2 regions of the Bilifractor sp. LCP21S3_F8 genome follow, and region 1 is predicted to be linked to the other one. Evidence: riboswitches for the same ligand, from Rfam matches in the RefSeq annotation. Region 1 holds a riboswitch; the other holds the start of a gene.
What was found. Region 1 has a riboswitch for thiamine pyrophosphate ahead of ACTQ3A_RS13090 (thiamine-binding protein). Riboswitches for the same ligand answer to the same signal wherever they lie in the genome.

Region 1 (4,213 bases):
CGGCTTTTCTCAGTTCCGCCAGATGCCTCTCGTCTGAAAAATAATATTCTCTGCCGTTCTCTTCTCCCTGCCGCATCGGCCTTGTGGTATACAGCACGATCGGCTTCAGATTCAGCTCCGACCGGGCAAGCAGCGCGGTGTATATGTGATCCTTCCCGCTTGCGCTCTTTCCCATAATGTAAAAAATTGTACCCATATTCACTCTCCACCGGTCACCGATACGCCCGGTGCCTCTCTCGGCTTCGTCCTGTATCATGACCTCATCCCGAGCTGCGGCTTCCTCCCACACAGCGGCCTTTCTCCTGCGTCACAACATCTGGTCCGCACCGCGCATTTTCCCTGAGTCGTAACATTTGATCCGCGCAGCGGTTTTTCTGTCGCACGATTTCCTTCCCCACGACCGCGGCTGTTACCTGCGCTGCGGTTTTCCCGCGCCGCGGTTTTTTCTGACGCTGTGGCTCCTTACTCTGTCTCCGCTTTCTCGTTTGTCGGCCTCTTTCCCATCCGGCGAAGACGCCGGATCAGGAATGGAAGCTCAAATATGCTCATCGCGATCCATCCGAAAAGATACGACCATGGAATCGAGATGAAACCCCAGTGCCACACGAACACCATCGGTATTTCCGATGCGACCCGGACTCCCATGTTGATCAGACTGGAATATAACGTGACCTTCAAGTCCCCCGTTCCCCGGAAATATCCCTGAAGTCCGTTTGTGAACGCGGGAACCGGATACATGACCGCAATGAGCCGCATATAGCGCTGCCCTTCCGCGATGACCTCAGGATCCGAAGTAAACAGCCTGGTCAGCGGCCCTGCCGCCAAAAACACCACAGCACCGATCACCACGCCATAAACGAGCTCGCAATACATTCCGGCACGATATGTCCGCTTCACCCGCGACGCATTCCCCGCTCCGACGTTCTGCGCCATCACCGAAGTCATGGCGTGCGCGATATTCTGCTGGGGAATCGTTGCAAAATCATCCACCCGGTTCGTTGCGTTGAAAGCCGCCGTCGCGTTTACCCCGAGCGTATTTACGATGGTCTGGGTTCCAATCTTTCCCATCTGAACCGTGCTCTGCTGGAGCGCACTCACAAAACCGAACGCAAGGGTTTTCTTCAGCATCGACCAGTCAAAGATCAGCCATTTTTTTCCAAGACGAAGCTCCGGAACCTTCCTCTGAATATAGAAATAACAAAGAACCGCACTGAGGGCCTCACAGATCACCGTACTGATCGCGGCGCCTTCCACTCCCATGTGAAGTAACGCGATAAAAAAAAGATCCCCGAGAATATTCAGTACCGCACTTCCGCCGAGAAAAATCAGCGGAGAGACGCTGTCACCCATCGCCCGCAGCATACTGGCCAGATAATTATAGATAAAACTGAAGAACATGCCGAACAGTATGATCCTCAGATAGAAGACTCCCTCCGGAAGAATGACCGCCTCCACCTGCAGCGCCATCAGAAGCGGCTTCGCTGCCACAAACATCACAGCCGCGACTGCCACGGAGAAAACGCACCCTGAGATCATTCCCGTACTTACCTGTCTCTGCAGCTCCTCCTTCTTTCCCGCTCCATACAGCGTGCTTACCAGTATTCCCGCCCCGAGACAGATCCCGTTTGTGAAAAGCAGAACCAGGGTAACCAGAGGATTTGTCGTACCCACTGCCGCGAGCGCTGTTTTTCCGACAAACCGTCCCACAATCATGCTGTCTGCCGCATTATAAGTAAGCTGAAGAAGCGTTCCCAGAACCAGGGGAATTGTAAACAGTATCAGGGTCTTTAGAATCGGCCCTTTCGTCATATCCTTCGTCATATCCCAAACCCGCTTTCAAACTCATACCTGCACATTATACCACCGAAGATGCAGGATTCCATTTTAAATCTGCGGCAGGCGGGCAAAATCAACAATTAACTTTGGTATCCTTTGCTGCCTTTGCTTTGCTGTTTTAACCCGCCACAGGATTGACACTGAAAAATAAAGTGACTAAAATATAGAAATACAGCAGGGGAGTCCGCCGGAAAGGACTGAGATACAGATGTTGTCTGTGACCCTTATACCTGATCTGGATCATGCCAGCGTAGGAAGCGTAAAGAGAATCATAGGATTTTTCCGTAGAAAACCCGCTCTTCATCCTTGATACAGCAGTGCCTGATTCATTCCGGTGCTGCTGCATTTTTTATGCCGACAGACGCAGAAATCCACCTGCGGCGCGCGATTTCCTTGTTGGCTGTTGAATACGAAGATGTTGAAAAGGGAAAAGGAGGAAAAAAGAAATGAAGGCAAGTGTAGCCATTCAGACATTACCAGATGTGGACAACGATGAAGAGCTGATCCGGATTGTAGATGAGGTTATCGCCTACATCAAGAGCACCGGCCTCAGCTATTATGTGGGGCCTTTCGAGACCGCCATCGAAGGAGACAGCTACGACCAGCTGATGGACGAAAGGAATGCCAGCATGTCGCAATCCGCGCCGGCGCACCGTCTGTCTCCGCATACATCAAGGTGGTATACAACCCGGAACAGGAGATTCTGAGTATCGACAAAAAAGTTTCAAAACATCATACGAAATAATACCGACAGAAATTTCCGGAGCCAGTCGTCATGAGTATCCCTGCTGCAGTCATCATATATATGCCAGCTGCAGCAGGGATATCTTCAGCCCTCTCTGTGATAAAGCCTGTTGTAGTATTCCAGGGAATAGTGGTAGAGCTCGTCCCTCGCGATGTCCGTCTGTTTCGGATCTGTCATATCCGTCATTACGCTCGCCAGGATTCTGCCGTTTTCTCCGTAATGATCCACGAAATCACGCACAATTCTCCGGATTTCTTTCTCATCCGCCCCGTGTGGTATATCAATATCAAAGGCGAAGCTCATTTTCGTATTCCACTGATCAAACAATTCATCGTAATCATTGGCACGATGCTGCGGATTCCAGTAATCCACTCCCATTTCGATCATTTCCGGGAGATACTGGCCGTTCTTGCCACAAGAGTGCAGCTCTACAAACCGACCATTCTTTTTTACGAAATCATGCAGGAATTTTTTCTCATAAGGCAGAAGCTGCTCATCGAACATCTTGTTCGAGAAAAAGCCTGCGCGCTCGGTGCCCCAGTCATCGTGATACAGAACGCCGTCCACGCGCCCGTAATAATCGAATACCTTCTGCGTTGTCTCGATCTTGTAGTCCGCCATTTTGTCAAAGAAGTCCGCCAGAAGCTCCGGTTCCTCATAAAATGCCATCAATGACTCCGCAAACGGAATCAGCTCGTGAAGTCTCTCAAAAATGCCTTCCGTACACTGGTATATATGCACACGATCCGGATCCAGATCCTTCTGAATCTTCTTCCCGTCCGCTTCAAAATCGACCCCGGAGATATCCGGCCATTCCAGTTCTTCCTTCCACTTCGAAAAATCCGATATGGTTCTGGTTCCCGGTTTGGTAATCATACCGTTAATACTGTCGACCATCTCCCAGTATACGCCCCACCAGTCATATCCGCTCACCTCCGGAACCGGATGTTCCTCTATGGCGTCCGGCCATATGGTATTCGATTCAAAGAAATAGCACGGAATCCAGTACGGTTGTTCTCCCTTGACCGCACGGATGTAATTGTCCCGCACGGATACCGGCCTCCCGCTGATCGGCGGTTTCGGCTGCTGAATCAGCCACGGAAATGTACCCGGCTGTGCCCAGTTCCTGGAATAATCTCTCTCTGATGCCCTTTTCATATATTTTCCAATCATATCTATTCCTCTTTTCCTCAACCTGTAAGCTTCTCAATTTGAAAAATATACGCATTCAATTTCGTCAAAAACTCTGTTCCTGCGCCGGCTGATTATATCTATTCTTCCCGTCGTTCCTGTCCTTCTTTTCTTTCTTATGTATTTTCTGTCTTATGTATTTTCCTTCTTGAACGGACTCGCAAAAACAAAGATGACTGCCGCCACAAGATCGAATACAATTGCGATCACAATCATCGGAAGAATAAAATGATCCTCACCAAAGATCCGCATCAGAAGCGAATTATACGGTGAAGCCACAAATCCTCCCAGATTCATGCATGCAAGGATAAGAGAAGATGCCATTGCTACCGTGCTCGGTGGTGTCACCATGCCCATCCATGTCATGAATGCGGGGAAGAAGGTCGAAAATCCGAATCCCACAACAATAAGACCTATGGTCATGACGATCATGCTGTGTCC
Region 2 (4,213 bases), on a different contig from region 1:
CCGACGTCGCTGCCAGACCGTAAACCGTCAGCACTCTGCCGAGCGCCTGCATCCCGAAAGCAGGGCTCGTCGCCGCAGCCGCCACAATGCCCACATAGACCAGAAACCATGTCATGTATACTTTTTTCAGCTGAAAACAACGCACAAAGGACGCTGTAAACCACACGATCAGCACCGCGTGAAGCACCAGCGCCGCCCACCAGACTGACACACCAGCCGGAACGCTGACACTCTTCAGACTGACCGCGAGGAACATCAGTCCCATGGAAAAAGTCCCCGCAGCGCCGGCTATGGCAGGATTCTTCATATCCCGGCGCAAATCTTCCGGATACAGAAGAGCCTTCAGAACCAGCAGCACCAGAAGCGCCACGGATACCAGCTCCATGAGAATCCACACAAGATTCGAATAGCTCTTCAGAAAATTCCCAAATGCCGCAAAACCCAGCATCACTCCTGCTATCGGAACCGGCACTCTCCTGATCATGCTCTTCATGCGTCCCTTCCTCCAGAAAAAATACACCTGCCGCTCATTATGTTACGAAACCACAGCCGGAGCTTCTCCTAATGCCAGCCCACAGCCGCAGTTCCTCATAACGCCACTTCACTGCCGCAGTTCCTCATAATACCGGCTCTCAGCCACGTTTTTGCATTACATTTCTGCATTTATTATATTTCCTATCAACTAAATATGATTTTGAATTATACAGGAACATTCCGGCAATATCAACGAAAAAGAAAGCTCATTCGTGTTGCTCATTCCTGCTGCCTTCGAAACGAGATAAAACACGCTGCGCGAGTTTTATCTCGCTATCGCGACGCTCGCCGCACACGAATACTTCGCATTCGGCTGCGGCTCACTATTCGCGTAAATCACGGCCAGTCTCTTACACACGCTTCGCGTGTAACGATCCTGTCTGCGTTTTTGAGGAGCTGATGCGATACCTGGCCATATGTTCAGAATCTTCAAGCGAACAAGGAAGGCCGCCACGCAACAGTTTGCGCAGCGGCCTTCTTCTACATATCTTCCGTATCGTATTATATATTTTCAGTATTCTATATCTGCCATATTTTATATCTGCAGTATTCCATATCTGCCGTATCCCACTATCTGGTTCCCCAGACGTTTACAATCACACACCCGATGATAATCAGCACGATTCCAAAGACGCCGACACCGGTCAGCTTCTGACGGAACAGCAGATAGCCGATGACATTTGTGGCGATCAGTCCCACTCCGCACCAGATTGCGTAGGCGACGCCCACGTTCATACGATCCATGACGTGAGAAAAGGTGTAGTAACACACACAATAACACGCGATACAGATAATTGACGGTAACGGCCGGGTAAAGTGATGCGTATACTTCAGGAGCGACGTTGCCGCCACCTCCGAAGCGATCAGTACTGTCAGCAGAAAAACAGTCATTTTGATTCCTCCTGCATGTTCACTTACACGGATGCTGTCTCATACTGCGACCGACCGGGAATTCCTGCGCTGCATCATCCACGGACATTCCGGCCTTCAGCGTCTCATACTGCGACCGTCCGGAAATTCCCACACACGCACCGTCTCAATGCCTCGCCCGTGCCTTATGCCACGCTCTGTCTCGAATTACCTCCCGCAAGCGCCATCCCTCTGACCCTTATCATCGCCTTATTCACGGCCGGTATGAGAAGCAGCACAATGGTGAGGCCGCACTCCACGAAGATGTAGATCGCATTGTAGGCAAGGGAGTATCCGATCGCCGACATTCCGTATTCATTGCCATAGCTTCCAAAGAAAATGTAGCCTGAAAGAACCGCGAAGAAATACCTGCCGACAACTCCAAGCAGATAGCCCTTGATCAGTCCGTGCTTCGCCCCGGAAAACACACCGGAGAGCCCGAGAGCCGTAAACGCAAACACATAATCCACCAGCATCTGCGGCAGAGAAATAATATAGGGATCAACGATCAGCTGGAGAAGACCGTAGGCAAGACCTGCAAACAGCCCTGTCCCAAGGCCGTACCAATATCCCACAAGCGATATCAGCAGCATGGAAAAGAAGGTTATGCTGCCGCCCATCGGCAGATGAAACAGCTTGATCATGGATGCGACCGTCGCAAGCGCGATTGCCATCGCCGAGAACACAAGCTTTCTCGTACCGAGTACACCCTTCTGGTCCGGTTTCCGGATCAGGCAGACCAGAAGCAGTGCCAGAATGATCACGGCAATCACCGCAATGTAGCCGACCTGCGTCAGCTGGTATACTCCGTCACTTCCAAGAGTAGCAAATACAGACATAATATAATCCTCCTCACAGTTGTCTGCGGGAGGATTTCACTTTTCAAAGCTACGGAACTCTCAGAAACATTCATTTCTTTGATCACACAGCCTGCATTCAGACTCAGCTTCCCTACGCCGGCATTAACCGGATCAGGTCATCAGGGTCAGCCGCATGCACGGCACTCTCAGCTTCCGCTCCCCCAGCAGTTTTTCTTTGTATTTACAGTATAGCAGATAAAGCAAAACCGTCAATTCATTTTCCTGCTGATTCAGTGACCCGCGAAGTGTTCCTTCGCGAATTCCATATCCTGCACCAGCTCCGCAGCCCCAAGATAATTGCCCTTCCGGTCTCTTACGGCAAGATAGTTCACCAGCATGGTTCTTCCGTTTTTCTCCATCCATACCGGTACACTGTCCCTGCTTCCGTCCCGGAAGCTGTCCAGAATACTGCGGACCATGGGCTCTACCTTTGGCGGATGGCAGGAAAAGACCTCCCGGTCAATGGCCATTCCCGCACGCTTGAAGACCTTCGGTCCCTCATTGAAGTAGCGGTTGATGTTGTCCGCATCAATAAAACTGATCTCCATCGGTATGGTGTTCAGCAGTGCTGTAAGCTGCGGAACCGTCATATGTCCGCCCGGCATCACAACCTCGCCCTGGGAGAGGCCAGGCTTTTCTGCCTTTTTCTCTGCGTTCAGAGCCTGCTCCGCTTCTTCCCAGTCCGTAAAGGACTGACCGAGGATCTCCGTATAATCTCCGGAGTCCCGGTACACCGAATACCAGTCTTCCGCCGTGAAATTCACCGCGCAGATCGGGAAGAGAATATTATTTTCTTTGTAAATCATTTCCTCCGCCCGGTCAAGCACCGCCGACAGCCGGCCGTACCAGTCGTCGTCGTGATCTTCATCCTTTGAAAGCGCACTGATCTCGTCGCGGATCTCATCATCCACGGTCCACATGACATCTGACGGGCCGGAGATATCATAACGCACCTTCAGATGCGGATAGAGCAGATCTCCTTTCTTCGCGTAGTGAACTGCAATCTCGCGAAGCTGTGACATAAGCCTGTCGTCCGCACTCTTTCCGGCGACAGCCTCACGCGCACGGAGAAGAAGCGTCTCGATTGCCTGATTCTCCCTCTCAAAGAGATTCAGCGGATGGCCCGGAACCGACGCGAGCGAAGCCGCCAGCTCTTTGCGGTCGCCCGGATCCGCAGCTGCCGTTGAGGTCATCTCCGCTATACGAGAGAAGTCTGCTGTCCTCTGCTCAGCGACAGAAGCACCGGCTCTCTTCTTCTCTACAGCAGAGGAAACTCCTGTCGCCCCTGCTGCAACAGAGGAATCTCCGGCCTTCCCTGCTGCAACAGAGGAGTCTCCGATCTTCTTCATAAGAGAATCCTCTACCGCCTTCTCCGCATTGGCGATCTTCTCTTCTCTTGTCGCACCGTGGAAAAGCGCGGAATGTACATCGCAGAGCTTCTGCACCTCCTCAAGAGGAGTCCCGGATTTCAGAAGATCCTGCTCCGCTCTCATGATTTCGGAGGCATCAACATCACGGAAATTTTTCACAAAATCGGCTCTTACTGCTTCAAGGTCCTCACCGCTGCCGAGTCTTCTCAGGTAGCTCTTGAGAAGTTCGTTGCGCTCCTCAGTCATGCCGCCTTCTGTCTGCGCCGCCGCCCGGCTCACACTGCCGCCTTCTGCCTGCGCCGCCTCCCGGCTCACACTGCCACCATCTGCCTGCGCCGCCTCCCGGCTCACACTGTCACCGGCTGCCTGTGCGTCCTTTGCTTCCTCCCAGGGCATTTTCAGCTCCGGCATTTCTCCCTCGATCTCAAAGCCGTGCGTCATGAGTGCCATGACCACATCCATCATCGAGATATTTTTCATCTTCGCGCCCTTCGGAATCGTCATGATTCTTCCGACAGAACCGAGCATTCCCTTTTTCGT

Region 2: linked by a shared signal. The riboswitch ahead of ACTQ3A_RS09090 (energy-coupled thiamine transporter ThiT) and the one ahead of ACTQ3A_RS13090 (thiamine-binding protein) in region 1 are both predicted to bind thiamine pyrophosphate.

The regions. Positions count from the first base shown of each region.
Region 1 is NZ_JBQKIK010000039.1:9,921-14,133, forward strand. It holds gene ACTQ3A_RS13080 (guanylate kinase) at 1-196, opposite strand, end outside; gene ACTQ3A_RS13085 (MATE family efflux transporter) at 463-1,821, opposite strand; TPP riboswitch at 2,003-2,110, shown strand; partial or broken gene ACTQ3A_RS13090 (thiamine-binding protein) at 2,283-2,581, shown strand; gene ACTQ3A_RS13095 (uroporphyrinogen decarboxylase family protein) at 2,666-3,754, opposite strand; gene ACTQ3A_RS13100 (MFS transporter) at 3,905-4,213, opposite strand, start outside.
Region 2 is NZ_JBQKIK010000017.1:61,977-66,189, reverse strand. It holds gene ACTQ3A_RS09100 (TDT family transporter) at 1-493, opposite strand, end outside; gene ACTQ3A_RS09095 (DMT family transporter) at 1,105-1,425, opposite strand; gene ACTQ3A_RS09090 (energy-coupled thiamine transporter ThiT) at 1,590-2,282, opposite strand; TPP riboswitch at 2,375-2,476, opposite strand; gene ACTQ3A_RS09085 (DUF438 domain-containing protein) at 2,534-4,213, opposite strand, start outside.